One region of the Fictibacillus sp. S7 genome, then DNA from elsewhere that is predicted to be linked to it. Evidence: a T-box and tRNA genes for the amino acid it is inferred to sense, from the RefSeq annotation. Region 1 holds a T-box; the other regions hold tRNA genes.
What was found. The T-box of region 1 lies ahead of thrS (threonine--tRNA ligase). A T-box ahead of a tRNA ligase gene usually reads a tRNA of that ligase, here a tRNA-Thr.

Region 1 (6,359 bases):
AACGTCCTGACTCTCAAGAGCCCATTCAACGCACCGCTGTATTCATGGCGGTGCACCTGTCCAAACTCTGCCAGCCTGAGCGGCAGGTCTCGGTAGGAGCGCCGCTTATTTTTGTAAATGAGCATATGTCCGGGACAATTCATTGGTTTTAATGCAAAACTTGCGTCATCCACATTTGTGAAATACATATTATCCTTGTAATGCCCCCAGTGGCCCGACTTCTCCCACAGCCTCTGATTCATCATCAGCGGAGTCCTGACTTCTTCAAACCCACTCATATCCTGGAATTTCTGTAAAAATCCTTCGAGTTCCTTTCGAATCACCTGTCCTTTCGGCAAGAAAAACGGCATTCCTGGAGCTTCATCGGAAAACATAAACAACTCCAGTTCTTTACCAAGCTTCCGGTGATTCCGTTTGGCAGATTCCTCCAAGAACTGCAGATGCTCATCCAGCTTCTTTTTAGAAGAAAACGCCACACCATAAATCCGCTGCAGCATCTGATTATTGGAATCTCCCCTCCAGTAGGCACCAGAAACCGAAGTTAATTTGAATGCCTTAATCCGCCCTGTTGAAGGTAGATGAGGCCCCCGGCACAAATCCCGGAATTCGCCTTGTTTATAAAAAGTGATCAGCTCTCCTTCAGGAATATCACGCAACAATTCAAGCTTGAGCTCATCCTCCTTATCTTGCCAGTAGCGGGAGGCTTCCTCTCTTGTTGCCGTTAACCGCTCAATCCGTAAATTTTCGGCAATGATTTTCTTCATTTCGGCTTCTATGGCGGAAAGATCTTCATTGGAGATGGAAACTGGCAGATCAAAATCATAATAAAACCCATTTTCAATGGCAGGACCGACCCCAAACTTCACATCTCCGTAAATCCGTTGAACCGCCTGTGCAAGAACGTGGGCTGCGCTATGCCTTAAAACCTCTTCGCCTTCAGGGGATTGCAGACTAATAATTTCGATGTTTGCATCTTTTTCAAGAGGTGTGCTGAGATCTGAAAGCCGTCCATTTACCTTGCCGGCAACTGCTTTTTTGCTTAATTCTGGGCTGATGGAAGCCGCAATTTCATGAACAGATACACCTTGCGGATAGCTGTGCCGGGAACCGTCGGGGAACTGAAGGCTGATTTCGTTTGCTTTCATTTTTCATCTCTCCATTCTGTTTTTAAATAACTAAAAGCACACCCATCCCTCATCTAGGGACGAGCGTGCTTTTACCCGTGGTTCCACCCTGGTTCCCGCCATTACCGATCAATGGCGGCTCCATTTGCTTTAACGCAGCATCTGCGGAATAAGCTAATCAATCCAGTTCACCCATTCAGCTCCCAGGCGGTAATCCGTGCCCCTTTGTCAGGAAGTTCTCAGCTCTCCTTCCTTCTCTGTATGACCGGTTGGCAATGGATATTGTCCTGTTCAACACTATTTTTAATTTAGGAGATGAGAAAAAGAAAAAACGCACTCATCCCAAACAAAAGGGACGAGTGCGTTTTACCCGTGGTTCCACCCAGATTCCCATCAAACAGCATGGCTATTTGATGGCTCCTTGGCTTTAACGCAGCGTCTGCGGTATGAGCTACTGTGTTCACCCATACAGCTCAAGGATGGTAAGCCGTTCCGCTGCGTTGGGAAGTTCTCAGCACCCTTCCTCTCTGTGCAACCGTACAGAATGGCTCATGTTCCTTTCAATGCTTTTTAACCGATCAGTTTTATTAAAATACAATATACAGCATATTCCAAAGGGATACAAGAAATTTTTTAAGAGTTCCTATTTTTTTCGATGATTTCGGGACCTTCAGCCTCACCGACCACGATGAGATCGGCACCATTCAAAAACAGGCCGTGCTCTACTACACCCGTCAGGCTGTCTAGCCATGTTGCCAGCTGCTCGGGTTCACGAATCTCCTCCAAATGAAGATCAATAATATAATGGCCGCTGTCTGTCACATAAGGAGCATTTTCTTTGTCCCGGATCACTGGCGAAAGACCCTGTTTTTCAAAATATCGAAATAATCGCTGTGCTCCAAACGGAATCACTTCTACAGGAAGAGGAAATTTTCCCAATGTTTGTACTTTCTTGGCGGGGTCCACCACCCAAATCACTTTTGCCGAGGCATTAGCGACCACTTTTTCAAACAAAAGTGCCCCGCCTCCTCCTTTAATGCCATTAAGGTTGGGATCCACTTCATCCGCACCATCAATGGTCAGGTCGATCTTATCCACGTCATCAATGGAAATCAGCGGAATACCAAGAGATTGAGCCAGCTTGGTCGTAGAAGCTGACGTTGATACACCTTTTATCCGAAGACCGTTTTTCACGGCCTCTCCCACCTTTTGTATGGTATAAAACACGGTGGAGCCTGTGCCAAGTCCGACCGTCATCCCGTCTTCGATGTAATCGGCTGCTTTTTCGCCTGCCAGTTGTTTTTGATTCATGGCCCTGTCTCCTTTGGGGTTTGGTTTCGTCTGCCCTTCTGACTCTAGGATACACGCTTCGACTTACATTTTAAACTCAATTTTTCCGGTTTCTTTGTTCAGGGCAAGAGCAGCAGCAAATGGTTTGCCCTGCTTGCTTTTGAACCCCTTGAGCTTAGTCGTTTCACCCTTTTCCAGAAGCCTCTTCACCTGTGCGGGTGACAGCTTCTTTTTGGCAATTCTGCCCGAAATTGTGAATTTACATCCTTCCTTATAGCCGCTGCAGCCGTAAAAGTCATTGCGTTTAATGGCAATATGGATGATATCTTTTCCGCAAAACGGACACGTTCCGAGACGCTCATTTTCCGCTTTCGCCGTCTTGGATACGGGCAAGGGTTCCACTTTCCAGCTTCCAGACGCTGCAATAGCATCCTGAATCACTTTCTCTGTCATTCTCTTGGTCATATCGATAAACTGCTTTGCGTCTGCTCTGCCTTTACCAATTTCGTGCAGGCGCTGCTCCCAGAGAGCTGTTGTCTCCGCCGAGGTTAAAATGGAATCCTCACCGATCGCCGTGATTAATGCTTTCGCTTTTTCGGTCGCATACACTTGATTTTTCTGAACACGGATATAGTCCAGTTCTTCAATTTTTTTGATGATACTGCTTCTCGTGGCTTCCGTTCCCAGCCCCTGGACCTGATTCAGCACCTTGCTCAGCTCTTCATCTTCAATCGTTTTTCCTGCTGTTTTCATTAAAGTGACCAGGCTTCCCAGGGTATACCGTTTCGGGGCCTGCGTCTTTCCTTCCCGAATGCTTACCTGTTCCACTGTACCCGTTTCCCCTGATTGAACATCAGGTAATACAGTGTTTTCTTCATCGTCTTTGTTGTCTGCTTTTTTAGTGTTCTTTTCAAACAGGACCTTGCGCCAGCCCTCCTGTATAATCACTTTTCCCTTGGATACAAATTCATCGTGGTTATTGACTTTCGTTACGATTGTAGTGGTATCCATAACGGCTTTATCATAATGGGCAGCGATTACGCTTCTCACAATAAGGTCATAGATATTCCGCTCATCCCTGCTTAGTTTTTCAGGGCTTGCCACATTTTCCGTGGGAATAATGGCATAGTGGTCAGAAACCTTTGCGGCATTCACAAAGCGCGGGTTTCCCATCAGAGAACGTTTGGGGGCGGGCAGCAAATGATTATAGCTTTCTTGTTGGGCAAGCTTTTGTAAAATACCTGGCAACGTTTTTGCTTCTTCCTCCGTAATATACGGGCTGTCTGACCGCGGATAACTGACTATCTTTTTTAAGTACAGCTCACTTGTAATATTCAGCGTTTTTTCAGGCGAGTATTTGTAGATTTGATTGGCTTTTGCCTGCAGGGCAGAAAGGTTATACAGCATGGGCGGATGATATTCTTTTCGGTCCTTTCTAACATCGGCAACCGCACAGCGCTGATCTTTGGTTCGTTCGGCGATCACCTCCGCCTCCTCTTTTGTCTTGAGACGGATGTTTTCCTTTTCCTGCCATTTTCCACTGTACTGATTTCCGTTCACATCAAATTCCCCAATGACTTCAAAGAAAGGCTCTGGTTTAAAGTTTTCAATTTCGGCTTCGCGTTTCACTACCAAAGCAACAGTAGGAGTCATGACTCTTCCGGTTGGAAAGGTTTCTCTTATTCCTTTTTTCTGCATGAGCAGCGTGTAGGCTCTTGTTGTGTTTAATCCCACGAGCCAGTCAGCACATGCCCTGGAATACGCCTCAAAAAAGACAGGCAGCGTTTCCTGCCCGCTTTTCAAATGTCGGAATCCTTCAAGGACCGCTTTCTTGGTCAAGGAGGATATCCAAAGACGCATCACCGGCTTTTTGCAATTCATGTTCATCAGAAGCGACTTGTAAATGAGCTCCCCTTCCCGCCCTGCATCCGTCGCTCCAATAATCCCGGTTACTTTTGGATCAAATGCCAGCTTTTTAATGATTTGAAACTGATCCCATTTGGAGGGAGATACTTTGTACCGGAACCGCTCGGGCATCATCGGTAATGTGTCGAGCTTCCACTTTTCCCACTCAGGTTTATACTCCTTGGGCGGTACCAGTTCCAGAAGATGCCCCACACACCAGGTTAAATAAGCTCCGTCAGGAAAGGGATCCTGAGGAGGAATCTCATAAAAGCCTTTTTGTTTTTTCACTTTAGAAAAAGGCCCTGCAAGTGCCTGGGCCTGTGATGGTTTTTCAGCAATAATTAACTTCATGTTTCACTCCTAGAAACGAGAACTTCGAACGTCTGTACTCCTTTTTATTATAGCACTCTAGCCTAAAGAATAGAAATGTTCAAATGCTTCAATGTTTCGGAGCGAATAATGCCTGTTCTTCATACAAATAAAAAATATAATCGGTTGGAGCCCCTGCCTCACCCATCTGTCTGAGCATGGCCGTCAGATTGCCGCGGTGATAGGTGCCATGATTAACCACATGGCCAATTAGGTCCTGCAGCGGTGCCTTGGCCTCACCAAATTTCGGATGAGCAATGGTAATGGTCTGTTGCGGATCTTCAATTCCGTTCAGAAAGGTTACATATTTTCCGGTAATCGCGTCAAACTGTTTTTCCAGTTCGGTCAGGGAGATGCCCTTCAATTTTTCATTGAATTCATTTAACATTCCTATGGTTTCTTCATATTCCTTGCCTGAAATGGTCAATAGCCAGATAAAATCCGTTTTTAGCATATGAAAAAGTGTATCCATCAGACTTGGAAATACACTGGTGATTTTTTGAGTCAGTATGCCTTCAGGAAGCTTTTTTAAGTGTTCAAACCATTTCTGGTTGGCCCAGTGATGATAATCCATGATTTTCAAAGAATAATTTTCCATTCTTCCATCACCCTTTTTCGTTTAATAGATACCCATAATGGATTCGATAAGAGTAAAGATCTTCCTGCTCTACTGGGTCATATACTTCAATGAAACAGGAAACCATCTTTCTGTGAAGAACTATTCTATTAAGTAAACCATTTCTTATATTGGAGGACCACCAATCATGGCCATTCAACAAAGAATCCGCTTGCGTGAATTAAGGCAGACAGACTGGAGATCTATCCATTCCTATGCAGGCCTCGACATCTCCTGCCGCTATCAGCCTTGGGGGCCTAATTCAGAAGAAGATACATTAAAGTTTGTAAGCCAGGCGATCAGGGATACCAAAAAGAGCCCAAGGTCACGGTTCGCATTCGCGGTCATTGAGGAGGAAAAGGAAAAATTAATCGGTGTAGCAGAGCTGAACATACGAGATTTCGGAAATAAGATCGGGGAAATCGGCTATATCATCCACCCTGATTTCTGGAACAGCGGGTACGCCACAGAAGCAGGTGCCCTTCTTCTTCATTTAGGATATACCGTTCTTGACCTTCACCGGATCTACGCAACATGCCACCCCGAAAACTCCGGCTCCATCCGCGTTTTGGAAAAGCTCGGAATGACAAAAGAGGGGACGATGCGAGAAGATTTAAAAATGAAGAACGGCTGGCGGGATTCACTTCTTTACAGTATCCTGAAACACGAATGGGCTGGTATGTAAACAAATTAAAACCAGCACAATTGTGCTGGTTTATTGATTTTGCCCTGTGATTACCTTTGCTTCCAGGCTGACTTCCACGTTACCCTGGATGGCCCTCGTGATCATGCAGGATGTTTCTGCTTTTTCGGCAAGACGTTGCGCCAGCCCCTTGTCCTTTTGTGAGGCATCTTCCTTTAACACAATAAGAGGGCGGTGAATAATTTTTTTATAGGTAATAACTCCTTTGGTCACCTCAACAATTCCTTCTGATTCCATGGTCAAACTTTCTTTTTCAAGCTGGCTGCGCTCCATCATGGCAGCGAGCGTAATAATATAACAGGTTGCCGCAGCTCCAAGGAGCATTTCATCCGGATTGGTTCCTACACCGGGA
Region 2 (6,359 bases), 1.3 Mb from region 1:
GGATAAAAGCTACCCTGGGGATAACAGGCTTATCTCCCCCAAGAGTCCACATCGACGGGGAGGTTTGGCACCTCGATGTCGGCTCATCGCATCCTGGGGCTGAAGTAGGTCCCAAGGGTTGGGCTGTTCGCCCATTAAAGCGGTACGCGAGCTGGGTTCAGAACGTCGTGAGACAGTTCGGTCCCTATCCGTCGCGGGCGCAGGAAATTTGAGAGGAGCTGTCCTTAGTACGAGAGGACCGGGATGGACACACCGCTGGTGTACCAGTTGTTCCGCCAGGGGCATAGCTGGGTAGCTACGTGTGGACGGGATAAGTGCTGAAAGCATCTAAGCATGAAGCCCCCCTCAAGATGAGATTTCCCATCACGTCAAGTGAGTAAGACCCCTTAGAGATGATGAGGTTGATAGGTCTGGTGTGGAAGCGTGGTGACACGTGGAGCTGACAGATACTAATCGGTCGAGGGCTTATCCTTAAAAACAAAAGCGGAATGAACCGCTTATATCCGACAAGCGTTGGAAACCCTGACAAGAACACGGTTTTGGTGTTCATTGGAAGGGGCGAAACGACCTCGAGGATAGGGTTCATGAAGCTGGACGTTATCAGCACGTTTGGATGAAGTTATCTAGTTTTGAGGGAATATGCCTCAAAAAAAGGTCTTGCCAAAAGAGCAAAAACATTGTAAAATGTATCTTGTCCTTGTAATTTAGGACAAACTTTGAAAGACAGTCTGGTGGCGATAGCGAAGAGGTCACACCCGTTCCCATACCGAACACGGAAGTTAAGCTCTTTTGCGCCAATGGTAGTTGGGGGCTTCCCCCTGTTAGAGTAGGACGCTGCCGGGCTTTCATTTCAAACCTTTTTGTTTGTGGATTTCTAATTAGTTTATTATTCCACAGTAGCTCAGTGGTAGAGCTATCGGCTGTTAACCGATCGGTCGTAGGTTCGAGTCCTACCTGTGGAGCCATGCTTCCATAGCTCAGTAGGTAGAGTGCTTCCATGGTAAGGAAGAGGTCACCGGTTCGAGCCCGGTTGGAAGCTCCAGTCGGCCCGTTGGTCAAGCGGTTAAGACACCGCCCTTTCACGGCGGTAACACGGGTTCGAATCCCGTACGGGTCACCAAGTTTTTTCATGAAAATGAAAACAACCAAGTTCTTTTGAAAAAAAGAACCAAGTTCTTTTGAAGAAAAGAACCAATAATATTCAATTTGGAGGATTAGCTCAGCTGGGAGAGCACCTGCCTTACAAGCAGGGGGTCGGCGGTTCGAACCCGTCATCCTCCACCATTTTTATTACCATTGTTTACAACGCCGGTTTAGCTCAATTGGTAGAGCAACTGACTTGTAATCAGTAGGTTGGGGGTTCAAGTCCTCTAGCCGGCACCATTTTAATAAGAAATACCGGAATCCTTTTTTTATGTGGAGGGGTAGCGAAGTGGCTAAACGCGGCGGACTGTAAATCCGCTCCCTCCGGGTTCGGCGGTTCGAATCCGTCCCCCTCCACCACTTATTTTTTTAAAACCATTTTGGTAAGCAACATGAGCCATTAGCTCAGTCACGAACTACGCTTCGTGGTTGAACAGCGAGTTGTCTCGACGGATATCATATTCTCCTTGCTTTAACTTTTAGGGGAAGAGACAGGGGACCGACGGACATAACAACATGAGCCATTAGCTCAGTCGGTAGAGCATCTGACTTTTAATCAGAGGGTCGAAGGTTCGAGTCCTTCATGGCTCACCACTTTCTGAATAAAAGACAGAAAGCATGGACATAACATTATAATAAGGTTAATATGCGGGTGTAGTTTAGTGGTAAAACAAGAGCCTTCCAAGCTCTGGTCGTGAGTTCGATTCTCATCACCCGCTCCATTTTATTTTGGGGCCTTAGCTCAGCTGGGAGAGCGCCTGCCTTGCACGCAGGAGGTCAGCGGTTCGATCCCGCTAGGCTCCACCATACATAATAAACGTAAAGCCTTTGGACTTTTGTCCAAAGGCTTTTTTTATTGCCGAATGCCAGACTCCTATTCCTTGATTGGATCCAACTGTCTATCTTATCTAATAATTATCCACTCTATCTATAGAAAGCGCTTACTACCGGGTATATCTATGCAATTTTTTGTCCAGTTGAACCACCTGTAAAGGACAGGCTAAAATTAATTGATAGAATATTGAAACGCAGCTTAGGGGGAGGCCTACAAATGAAGAAGGATATTACACTTATCGGGGTACCAATGGATTTAGGGCAAACACGGCGGGGAGTAGATATGGGTCCAAGCGCCATTCGATATGCAGGCATTGTGGAACGGCTGAAGGATATTGAATACAACGTTCTCGACTTTGGGGATATTGAGATTGCCCGGCCGGGAACGATCGAGGAAACCATTGAAACAAACCTGAAGAACCTGGAAGAGGTGGCTTCTGCCAGTGAGAACCTGGCTCAGGCCGTTTCGAATGTTATTCAGGAGAACCGCTTTCCGCTTGTTCTGGGAGGGGACCACAGTATCGCGATCGGAACACTTGCAGGCATCTCCAACCACTATGAGAACCTTGGGGTCATATGGTATGATGCCCATGGAGACTTGAACACAGCAGATACCTCACCAAGCGGAAACATTCATGGTATGCCTCTTGCTGCAAGTTTGGGCATTGGCCATGAATCGTTAACTCGCATTGGGGGATACGAACAGAAAGTTAAACCGGAAAATATCGTTATCATCGGGGCGCGTTCTCTTGATGAGGGAGAAAAGACGTTGATCAAGGAACGCGGGATCAAGGTGTATACGATGCATGAGATTGACCGGATCGGTATGACGAAGGTGATGGAGGAAACGATTGAGTACTTGTCCGCAAAAACAGATGGAGTTCACCTCAGTCTTGACCTTGACGGGCTCGATCCCCAGGATGCCCCGGGAGTGGGTACACCGGTTCTCGGCGGAATCAGCTACAGAGAAAGCCATTTGGCGATGGAAATGCTGGCTGAATCACAGCTCATTACTTCCGCGGAATTTGTGGAGGTCAACCCGATTTTGGATGAACGAAATAAAACAGCGACAGTAGCGGTCGCCTTGATGGGCTCCCTTTTTGGTGAAAAGCTTCTATAATAAACAAATTAAAAACAGCTGCTCTATTTTGATCTGAACCCAAAAAGTTAGACACGAAATTTTAAGCAGCTACTTCGGCATGAGTCCGGTATTGAACCGGGCTCATGCCTTTTAATTTTGCTTTTATCCGGTTTTTATTGTAGTAATCGATATACTGTTCCAATTCTTTTTTAAAGTGTTCCATACTTTCAAATTCTTTGAGATAAAGCAATTCACTTTTCAATAAGCCAAAGAAACTCTCCATGGCGGCGTTATCAAGACAGTTGCCCTTACGGGACATGCTTTGTGTTATATTTTTTTCTTTCAATGCATGCTGGTACGGTTTCATTTGATAATGCCATCCCTGATCAGAGTGAAGGATGGGGGCATCGTTCTCTTTCAATTGTTTGAATGCCTTATCCAGCATCTTTGAAACCAAAGAGTAAACCGGACGGTGTTCCATCTGATAGGCAACGATTTCTCCATTATATAGGTCAAGAACTGGCGATAAATATAGCTTTTCACCATGTAATTGAATTTCCGTCACATCGGTTACCCACTTTTCATTCGGTTTCACTGCTTGGAATTTACGTGCTATAACATTTGGAGCGATTTTTCCAACATTTCCACGATAGGAGCGATATTTCTTCACCTTCACCAGAGACTTGATCTTCATTTTATTCATTAAGCGACGGACAGTTTTATGATTAAGTGAATAGCCTTGATTTTGTAATTCCCATCGGATCCGACGATAGCCATATCGACCTTGGTGCTCATTAAAAATCTGTTGAATAACAGCTTTCACTTCATGATATTTATCTGCACGATTCTTTTGTTTCATCCAGTAATAATACGTGCTTCGTGGAATGCCTGCGACCTCAACGAGGTCAATGACTTTATATTCCTGCCTTAACTCATCAATCACTTCCGCTTTGACTTGTTCTGTGATTTTTCCTCTTCTTGAATTAAGGCTTGTAACTTTTTTAAGTATGCATTCTCCATACGTAATCTCTCATTTTCAGCTCGTAGAGCTTCGACGGATCCTTCTGATGGCTGCTTTCTTTTTGAATCTTTTTTCATGGATGAACGCCCCTTTATCTTTGATCGAAGAGCCTCAATCCCTTGCGTTTCAAAAAGTTGATACCAATTCCAAACGGTGCTGGGAGAAGCCACGTTGAAATGGGCGGCAGCTTCTGAGATAGATACTCCCGTTTCGTTTATATAGTGAAGTACGTCCATTTTAAACTCAATAGAATGATTTGTATATGATTCTTGAAAAGCCATTTCTCCGTGTTTTCGAAACTTGGCCACCCATTCTTTTAACATTGATGAAGTCACACTGTGTTTATGAGCGGTCTCTTTAAAGGAATCTCCCCCCTGAAGATAAGCATGAACAGCAGCTAATTTAGTCTCCAAAGAATACTTGGTCATGAAAAAACTGCACCTCCTATTGTTAGATGTGTCTAACAAAAGGGGTGCAGTTCATTTTAAGAGTAGCTGTTTTTTACGTTCGCTTTTTGGAATTCATTTAAGAGGGCATCTATATGTTGGCTCATTTCAACGATTTCATCAGCGATTAATGGCATAAATTTAGACATTTCATTCATTTTTTTTCGAGATACTTCAATTTCTCTAAGTAGGATATTGCGGTCCATAGATACACGCTCCTTATAGATTATCTTAATTTCCATTATTCCCGCAATTATCCATTGTGAAACTTTATTTGTAAAAAATGTATAAAAATATTTTCGATAGTCTTACCGTTTCATGCTAAAATTAAAACTGCTTTATTTTTTTAAGAACTTGAAACTTTTTTGTATTCGATACGTAGAAAAATACGAACCATAACTGGTGGTGGACAATTGAAATGGAATCATTAATAAACAGCCTGGTTACTCAGGTTAAATCGGGTAACCGGGAGGCTTTTGAAGGCCTGGTGGAGATCTATAAGGATAAGATCTACCGGCTGTGCTATAGAATGGTCGGCGACAGGCATGAAGCAGAAGATCTGGCACAGGAGGCCTTTGTACGGGCTTTTGTGAACATAGATAAATACAGCGGAAGCTATAAGTTTTCAACTTGGCTGTACCGGATCGCCACAAATTTATGCATTGACCGGCTGAGGAAAAGAAAGCCGGATTACTCCATGGATGCAGAAATTCCGGGGACGGAAGGTGCCACATTGTACAGCCAGGTAGCAGATGCGGATCCGCTTCCGGAAGAAGAAGTGGAAGAAAAAGAAAAACATGACCATCTGCAGCAGGAAATCATGAAGCTTCCTGAAAAATACAGAACAGCCATATTGCTGAAGTACATTGAGGACATGTCTCTCGAGGAGATCAGTTCTGTGATGGACCTGCCGGTTCCTACCGTGAAAACCAGAATCCATCGGGGAAGAGAAGCGTTGAAAAAGGCATACAAAAAGGTTGCGAAATCGAGGTGAACATAATGTCATGTGAATCAGAAGAATATATGGATCTCATTGATAAAGCCCTTGATGGGGAAATTACAGCAGAGGAACAGACAGAGCTGGAGCGTCATATGGAAAGCTGTGAGAGCTGCAAAGAGCATTATCATGCATTAAAGGAAATTATTTATGAAATGAAAGAAGCATCCCCTGTAGTGGCGCCTGCACATTTCACAGAAAATGTAATGAAAAAGCTGCCGGAAGTGAAAAAGCGGAGTATGCCGGCACAATGGATCAGGCGTTATCCCGTCTTAACCGCCGCGGCTGTTTTCTTAATCTTAATGTTTGGCTCCGTGATGGCAGGCTGGAATACGGAGAATGATTTTGCAGTGCATTCAGCAGCCAGTAATATAAAGGTGAATTCTGCTGCCCATACAGTAACCGTGCCAAAAGGGGAAACGGTCAAAGGAGATTTGGTCGTTGAAAATGGCGACATTAAGGTCGAAGGCAAGGTCGAGGGCAATGTGGTGGTTATAAAGGGAGAAAAATATATGGCTTCTGCCGGACAAATCACCGGGGACAGCCAGGAAATTCATGAGGCAGTAGAATGGGTTTGGTATAAACTAAAAACGTTCTTTACCGGACAGGAACAAAAATAGGATTGCACATCGAATGATTATAGAGTAGTTGATAAGCCGCCTGAAGCGAAGGCTGGCTTTTTCCTTTATTACGCCAATTAAACAGATTCAAATAGCGTTGAATTTTTAAAGGAAAGGTCTGGATATGCTATAATAAGGGATGTTGTATATTATGACCATTGTTGCACTACATTAACAGAAAGGGTAGTTCCCGAAGTGGAGTGATGTCATGTTACCT
Region 3 (6,359 bases), 1.4 Mb from region 1:
CATCCCATTACGGATGGTGGGTTCCCCCATTCGGAAATCCCCGGATCAACGCTTACTTACAGCTCCCCGAGGCATATCGGTGTTCGTCCCGTCCTTCTTCGGCTCCTAGTGCCAAGGCATCCACCGTGCGCCCTTTCTAGCTTAACCTTTAAACACGATCGTAAGATCGTAAAAAAATCACTAAATCAGCGCACAACTAATGAATTAGTTGGCTTGTTTGGATGTTTCGTTATCTAGTTTTCAAGGAACATGGCCACATCAAATGTGTAACCTTTATGAATTGAAAGAAACGATGTTCTTTCAAAACCAAACAAAAGCTCAGAGTAAGATTCATGAGGCACCTGAGTGCTCATGTCTCCATAGAAAGGAGGTGATCCAGCCGCACCTTCCGATACGGCTACCTTGTTACGACTTCACCCCAATCATCTGTCCCACCTTCGGCGGCTGGCTCCAAAAGGTTACCCCACCGACTTCGGGTGTTACAAACTCTCGTGGTGTGACGGGCGGTGTGTACAAGGCCCGGGAACGTATTCACCGCGGCATGCTGATCCGCGATTACTAGCAATTCCGGCTTCATGTAGGCGAGTTGCAGCCTACAATCCGAACTGAGAGTGGCTTTTTGGGATTGGCTCGGCCTCGCGGCTTCGCAACCCTTTGTACCACCCATTGTAGCACGTGTGTAGCCCAGGTCATAAGGGGCATGATGATTTGACGTCATCCCCACCTTCCTCCGGTTTGTCACCGGCAGTCACCTTAGAGTGCCCAACTGAATGCTGGCAACTAAGGTCAAGGGTTGCGCTCGTTGCGGGACTTAACCCAACATCTCACGACACGAGCTGACGACAACCATGCACCACCTGTCACTCTGTCCCCCGAAGGGGAAAGCTTGATCTCTCAAGTGGTCAGAGGATGTCAAGACCTGGTAAGGTTCTTCGCGTTGCTTCGAATTAAACCACATGCTCCACTGCTTGTGCGGGCCCCCGTCAATTCCTTTGAGTTTCAGCCTTGCGGCCGTACTCCCCAGGCGGAGTGCTTAATGTGTTAACGTCAGCACTGAGGGTGGAACCCCCCAACACCTAGCACTCATCGTTTACGGCGTGGACTACCAGGGTATCTAATCCTGTTTGCTCCCCACGCTTTCGCGCCTCAGCGTCAGTTACAGGCCAAAAAGCCGCCTTCGCCACTGGTGTTCCTCCACATCTCTACGCATTTCACCGCTACACGTGGAATTCCACTTTTCTCTCCTGCACTCAAGTCTCCCAGTTTCCAATGACCCTCCACGGTTGAGCCGTGGGCTTTCACATCAGACTTAAGAAACCGCCTGCGCGCGCTTTACGCCCAATAATTCCGGATAACGCTTGCCACCTACGTATTACCGCGGCTGCTGGCACGTAGTTAGCCGTGGCTTTCTGGTCAGGTACCGTCAAGGTACCGGCAGTTACTCCGGTACTTGTTCTTCTCTGACAACAGAGCTTTACGACCCGAAGGCCTTCATCGCTCACGCGGCGTTGCTCGGTCAGACTTTCGTCCATTGCCGAAGATTCCCTACTGCTGCCTCCCGTAGGAGTCTGGGCCGTGTCTCAGTCCCAGTGTGGCCGATCACCCTCTCAGGTCGGCTACGCATCGTCGCCTTGGTGAGCCGTTACCTCACCAACTAGCTAATGCGCCGCGGGCCCATCTGTAAGCGTCAGCCGAAACCGACTTTCAAAAAAGAAGCAGGCGCTTCTCGTTATCATCCGGTATTAGCTCCGGTTTCCCGGAGTTATCCCCGTCTTACAGGCAGGTTACCCACGTGTTACTCACCCGTCCGCCGCTAAATCAGAGGAGCAAGCTCCTCGTCATTCGCTCGACTTGCATGTATTAGGCACGCCGCCAGCGTTCATCCTGAGCCAGGATCAAACTCTCCAATAAAGTGTTTGATATAGCTCTTAATGTTTAAAAATAAGAAATTGATGGGATTGTAAAATCCCTGACTTACTCTGGCTTTTGTTTGGTTTTCAAAGAACATCAATGCTGCTTTAAAAACAGCAACTTTTATATTATACCGACTAAAAAAGAAAATGTCAACAGCATTTTCTAATGGTGGAGCCTAGCGGGATCGAACCGCTGACCTCCTGCGTGCAAGGCAGGCGCTCTCCCAGCTGAGCTAAGGCCCCAAAGTGAAGATGGTCGGGAAGACAGGATTTGAACCTGCGACCCCCTGGTCCCAAACCAGGTGCTCTACCAAGCTGAGCCACTTCCCGTTATGGCGCGCCCTGAGAGATTCGAACTCCCGACCTTTTGATTCGTAGTCAAACACTCTATCCAGCTGAGCTAAGGGCGCATAAAAAAACATTCTATTGGTGCCGAGGGCCGGACTCGAACCGGCACGGTAGTCACCTACCGCAGGATTTTAAGTCCTGTGTGTCTGCCAATTCCACCACCCCGGCAGGCAGAAAAAAATGGAGCGGAAGACGGGATTCGAACCCGCGACCCCAACCTTGGCAAGGTTGTATTCTACCACTGAACTACTTCCGCATCCGTATGGTGCGGGTGAAGGGACTCGAACCCCCACGTCATAAGACACTAGATCCTAAGTCTAGCGCGTCTGCCAATTCCGCCACACCCGCAATATACAATTATAAAACTGGTGAGCCATGAAGGACTCGAACCTTCGACCCTCTGATTAAAAGTCAGATGCTCTACCAACTGAGCTAATGGCTCTCTTTAAGTGGTGCCGGCTAGAGGACTTGAACCCCCAACCTACTGATTACAAGTCAGTTGCTCTACCAATTGAGCTAAACCGGCGAAATAATGGTGGAGGATGACGGGTTCGAACCGCCGACCCCCTGCTTGTAAGGCAGGTGCTCTCCCAGCTGAGCTAATCCTCCATTATGTATGCCCGGCAACGTCCTACTCTAACAGGGGGAAGCCCCCAACTACCATCGGCGCTGAAGAGCTTAACTTCCGTGTTCGGTATGGGAACGGGTGTGACCTCTTCGCTATTGCCACCAGACATCTATCGATTTGTGATCAACGGCGATTTTCTTCGTCAGCTTCACTCCTCCTCTTCCTCATGTACGGTAAAGTACACTCCGGAGAGTCGTCGTTTTGCTTCCTCGAATCTCTTGTCGCTGACAAATCTTTTGTTTTTGAGGCATATTCCCTCAAAACTAGATAACTTCATCCAAACTTACTGATTTAATTAAGGATAAGCCCTCGACCGATTAGTATCTGTCAGCTCCACGTGTCACCACGCTTCCACACCAGACCTATCAACCTCATCATCTCTAAGGGGTCTTACTCACTTGACGTGATGGGAAATCTCATCTTGAGGGGGGCTTCATGCTTAGATGCTTTCAGCACTTATCCCGTCCACACGTAGCTACCCAGCTATGCCCCTGGCGGAACAACTGGTACACCAGCGGTGTGTCCATCCCGGTCCTCTCGTACTAAGGACAGCTCCTCTCAAATTTCCTGCGCCCGCGACGGATAGGGACCGAACTGTCTCACGACGTTCTGAACCCAGCTCGCGTACCGCTTTAATGGGCGAACAGCCCAACCCTTGGGACCTACTTCAGCCCCAGGATGCGATGAGCCGACATCGAGGTGCCAAACCTCCCCGTCGATGTGGACTCTTGGGGGAGATAAGCCTGTTATCCCCAGGGTAGCTTTTATCCGTTGAGCGATGGCCCTTCCATGCGGAACCACCGGATCACTAAGCCCGACTTTCGTCCCTGCTCGACTTGTAGGTCTCGCAGTCAAGCTCCCTTGTGCCTTTACACTCTGCGAATGATTTCCAACCATTCTGAGGGAACCTTTGGGCGCCTCCGTTACGATTTAGGAGGCGACCGCCCCAGTCAAACTGCCCACCTGACACTGTCTCCGAACCGGATCACGGTTCCAGGTTAGAATTTCAATACAGTCAGGGTAGTATCCCACCGACGCCTCCATCGAAGCTGGCGCTCCGACTTCTCAGGCTCCTACCTATCCTGTACAAACTGTACCAAAATCCAATATCAAGCTGCAGTAAAGCTCCATGGGGTCTTTCCGTCCTGTCGCGGGTAACCTGCATCTTCACAGGTACTATAATTTCACCGGGTCTCTCGTTGAGACAGTATCCAAATCGTTACACCTTTCGTGCGGGTCGGAACTTACCCGACAAGGAATTTCGCTACCTTAGGACCGTTATAGTTACGGCCGCCGTTTACTGGGGCTTCAATTCAGAGCTTCTCCCCTAAGGGATAACCCCTCCTCTTAACCTTCCAGCACCGGGCAGGTGTCAGCCCCTATACTTCGCCTTGCGGCTTCGCAGAGACCTGTGTTTTTGCTAAACAGTCGCTTGGATCTATTCACTGCGGCTCTCTCGGGCGATAAACCCTACCAGAGCACCCCTTCTCCCGAAGTTACGGGGTCATTTTGCCGAGTTCCTTAACGAGAGTTCTCCCGATCATCTTAGGATTCTCTCCTCGCCTACCTGTGTCGGTTTGCGGTACGGGCACCTCTTTCCTCACTAGAGGCTTTTCTTGGCAGTGTAGGATCAGGGACTTCGGTACTGTAATTTCCCTCGCCGTCACAGCTCAGCCTTCACGATTGCGGGATTTGCCTCACAATCAGCCTAACTGCTTAGACGCGCATTTCCATTCGCGCGCTCTCCCTACCTTCCTGCGTCCCCCCGTCGTTCAAACGGAAAGGAGGTGGTACAGGAATTTCAACCTGTTGGCCATCGCCTACGCCTTTCGGCCTCGGCTTAGGTCCCGACTAACCCTGAGCGGACGAGCCTTCCTCAGGAAACCTTAGGCTTTCGATGGACAAGATTCTCACTTGTCTTTCGCTACTCATACCGGCATTCTCACTTCAAAGCGCTCCACCAGTCCTTCCGGTCTGACTTCACCGCACTTCGAACGCTCCCCTACCACTGTACCTGATGGTACAATCCATAGCTTCGGTGATACGTTTAGCCCCGGTACATTTTCGGCGCAGAGTCACTCGACCAGTGAGCTATTACGCACTCTTTAAATGGTGGCTGCTTCTAAGCCAACATCCTGGTTGTCTGGGCAACTCCACATCCTTTCCCACTTAACGTATACTTTGGGACCTTAGCTGATGGTCTGGGCTGTTTCCCTCTTGACTACGGATCTTATCACTCGCAGTCTGACTCCCGCGGATAAGTCTCTGGCATTCGGAGTTTGACTGAATTCGGTAACCCTGTGGGGGCCCCTAGTCCAATCAGTGCTCTACCTCCAGGACTCTAGCCGCGAGGCTAGCCCTAAAGCTATTTCGGGGAGAACCAGCTATCTCCGTGTTCGATTGGCATTTCACCCCTACCCACACCTCATCCCCGCACTTTTCAACGTGCGTGGGTTCGGGCCTCCATTCAGTGTTACCTGAACTTCACCCTGGACATGGGTAGATCACACGGTTTCGGGTCTACGACAACGTACTATGGCGCCCTATTCAGACTCGCTTTCGCTGCGGCTCCGCCTTCTCGGCTTAACCTTGCACGTTATCGTAACTCGCCGGTTCATTCTACAAAAGGCACGCTGTCACCCGTTAATGGGCTCCAACTACTTGTAGGCACACGGTTTCAGGATCTCTTTCACTCCCCTTCCGGGGTGCTTTTCACCTTTCCCTCACGGTACTGGTTCACTATCGGTCACTAGGGAGTATTTAGCCTTGGGAGATGGTCCTCCCGGATTCCGACGGGGTTTCACGTGTCCCGCCGTACTCAGGATCCACTCAGGAGGGAACGAAGTTTCAACTACAGGGCTGTTACCTTCTTTGGCCGGCCTTTCCAGACCGCTTCATCTACCCCGTTCCTTTGTAACTCCATGTAGAGTGTCCTACAACCCCAGAGGGCAAGCCCTCTGGTTTGGGCTGTTTCCGTTTCGCTCGCCGCTACTCAGGAAATCGCATTTGCTTTCTCTTCCTCCGGGTACTTAGATGTTTCAGTTCCCCGGGTCTGCCTTCTCATATCCTATGTATTCAGATATGGATACCATCCCATTACGGATGGTGGGTTCCCCCATTCGGAAATCCCCGGATCAACGCTTACTTACAGCTCCCCGAGGCATATCGGTGTTCGTCCCGTCCTTCTTCGGCTCCTAGTGCCAAGGCATCCACCGTGCGCCCTTTCTAGCTTAACCTTTAAACACGATCGTAAGATCGTAAAAAAATCACTAAATCAGCGCACAACTAATGAATTAGTTGGCTTGTTTGGATGTTTCGTTATCTAGTTTTCAAGGAACATGGCCACATCAAATGTGTAACCTTTATGAATTGAAAGAAACGATGTTCTTTCAAAACCAAACAAAAGCTCAGAGTAAGATTCATGAGGCACCTGAGTGCTCATGTCTCCATAGAAAGGAGGTGATCCAGCC

Region 2: it has a tRNA-Thr gene. The T-box ahead of thrS (threonine--tRNA ligase) is inferred to sense a tRNA for this amino acid. The anticodon was not compared.
Region 3: it has a tRNA-Thr gene. The T-box ahead of thrS (threonine--tRNA ligase) is inferred to sense a tRNA for this amino acid. The anticodon was not compared.

The regions. Positions count from the first base shown of each region.
Region 1 covers NZ_QJKL01000001.1:1,628,579-1,634,937, forward strand. The annotation lists gene thrS (threonine--tRNA ligase) at 1-1,145, opposite strand, end outside; T-box leader at 1,473-1,697, opposite strand; gene rpiA (ribose-5-phosphate isomerase RpiA) at 1,758-2,435, opposite strand; gene DMO16_RS08320 (type IA DNA topoisomerase) at 2,499-4,670, opposite strand; gene DMO16_RS08325 (DinB family protein) at 4,759-5,286, opposite strand; gene DMO16_RS08330 (GNAT family N-acetyltransferase) at 5,453-5,989, shown strand; gene DMO16_RS08335 (OsmC family protein) at 6,020-6,359, opposite strand, start outside.
Region 2 covers NZ_QJKL01000001.1:2,942,927-2,949,285, reverse strand. The annotation lists rRNA gene DMO16_RS15295 (23S ribosomal RNA) at 1-473, shown strand, start outside; gene DMO16_RS25205 (hypothetical protein) at 489-617, shown strand; rRNA gene rrf (5S ribosomal RNA) at 728-843, shown strand; tRNA gene DMO16_RS15285 (tRNA-Asn) at 891-965, shown strand; tRNA gene DMO16_RS15280 (tRNA-Thr) at 967-1,042, shown strand; tRNA gene DMO16_RS15275 (tRNA-Glu) at 1,046-1,120, shown strand; tRNA gene DMO16_RS15270 (tRNA-Val) at 1,209-1,284, shown strand; tRNA gene DMO16_RS15265 (tRNA-Thr) at 1,308-1,383, shown strand; tRNA gene DMO16_RS15260 (tRNA-Tyr) at 1,419-1,503, shown strand; tRNA gene DMO16_RS15255 (tRNA-Lys) at 1,662-1,737, shown strand; tRNA gene DMO16_RS15250 (tRNA-Gly) at 1,792-1,865, shown strand; tRNA gene DMO16_RS15245 (tRNA-Ala) at 1,875-1,950, shown strand; gene rocF (arginase) at 2,195-3,097, shown strand; one part of gene DMO16_RS15235 (IS3 family transposase) at 3,159-4,048, opposite strand; one part of gene DMO16_RS15235 (IS3 family transposase) at 4,048-4,507, opposite strand; gene DMO16_RS15230 (aspartyl-phosphate phosphatase Spo0E family protein) at 4,564-4,731, opposite strand; gene sigW (RNA polymerase sigma factor SigW) at 4,944-5,519, shown strand; gene DMO16_RS15220 (anti-sigma factor family protein) at 5,525-6,142, shown strand; gene cdaA (diadenylate cyclase CdaA) at 6,351-6,359, shown strand, end outside.
Region 3 covers NZ_QJKL01000001.1:3,031,977-3,038,335, forward strand. The annotation lists rRNA gene DMO16_RS15760 (23S ribosomal RNA) at 1-147, opposite strand, end outside; rRNA gene DMO16_RS15765 (16S ribosomal RNA) at 364-1,911, opposite strand; tRNA gene DMO16_RS15770 (tRNA-Ala) at 2,081-2,156, opposite strand; tRNA gene DMO16_RS15775 (tRNA-Pro) at 2,167-2,243, opposite strand; tRNA gene DMO16_RS15780 (tRNA-Arg) at 2,247-2,323, opposite strand; tRNA gene DMO16_RS15785 (tRNA-Leu) at 2,341-2,429, opposite strand; tRNA gene DMO16_RS15790 (tRNA-Gly) at 2,443-2,517, opposite strand; tRNA gene DMO16_RS15795 (tRNA-Leu) at 2,525-2,609, opposite strand; tRNA gene DMO16_RS15800 (tRNA-Lys) at 2,628-2,703, opposite strand; tRNA gene DMO16_RS15805 (tRNA-Thr) at 2,712-2,787, opposite strand; tRNA gene DMO16_RS15810 (tRNA-Val) at 2,795-2,870, opposite strand; rRNA gene rrf (5S ribosomal RNA) at 2,880-2,995, opposite strand; rRNA gene DMO16_RS15820 (23S ribosomal RNA) at 3,187-6,125, opposite strand; rRNA gene DMO16_RS15825 (16S ribosomal RNA) at 6,342-6,359, opposite strand, start outside.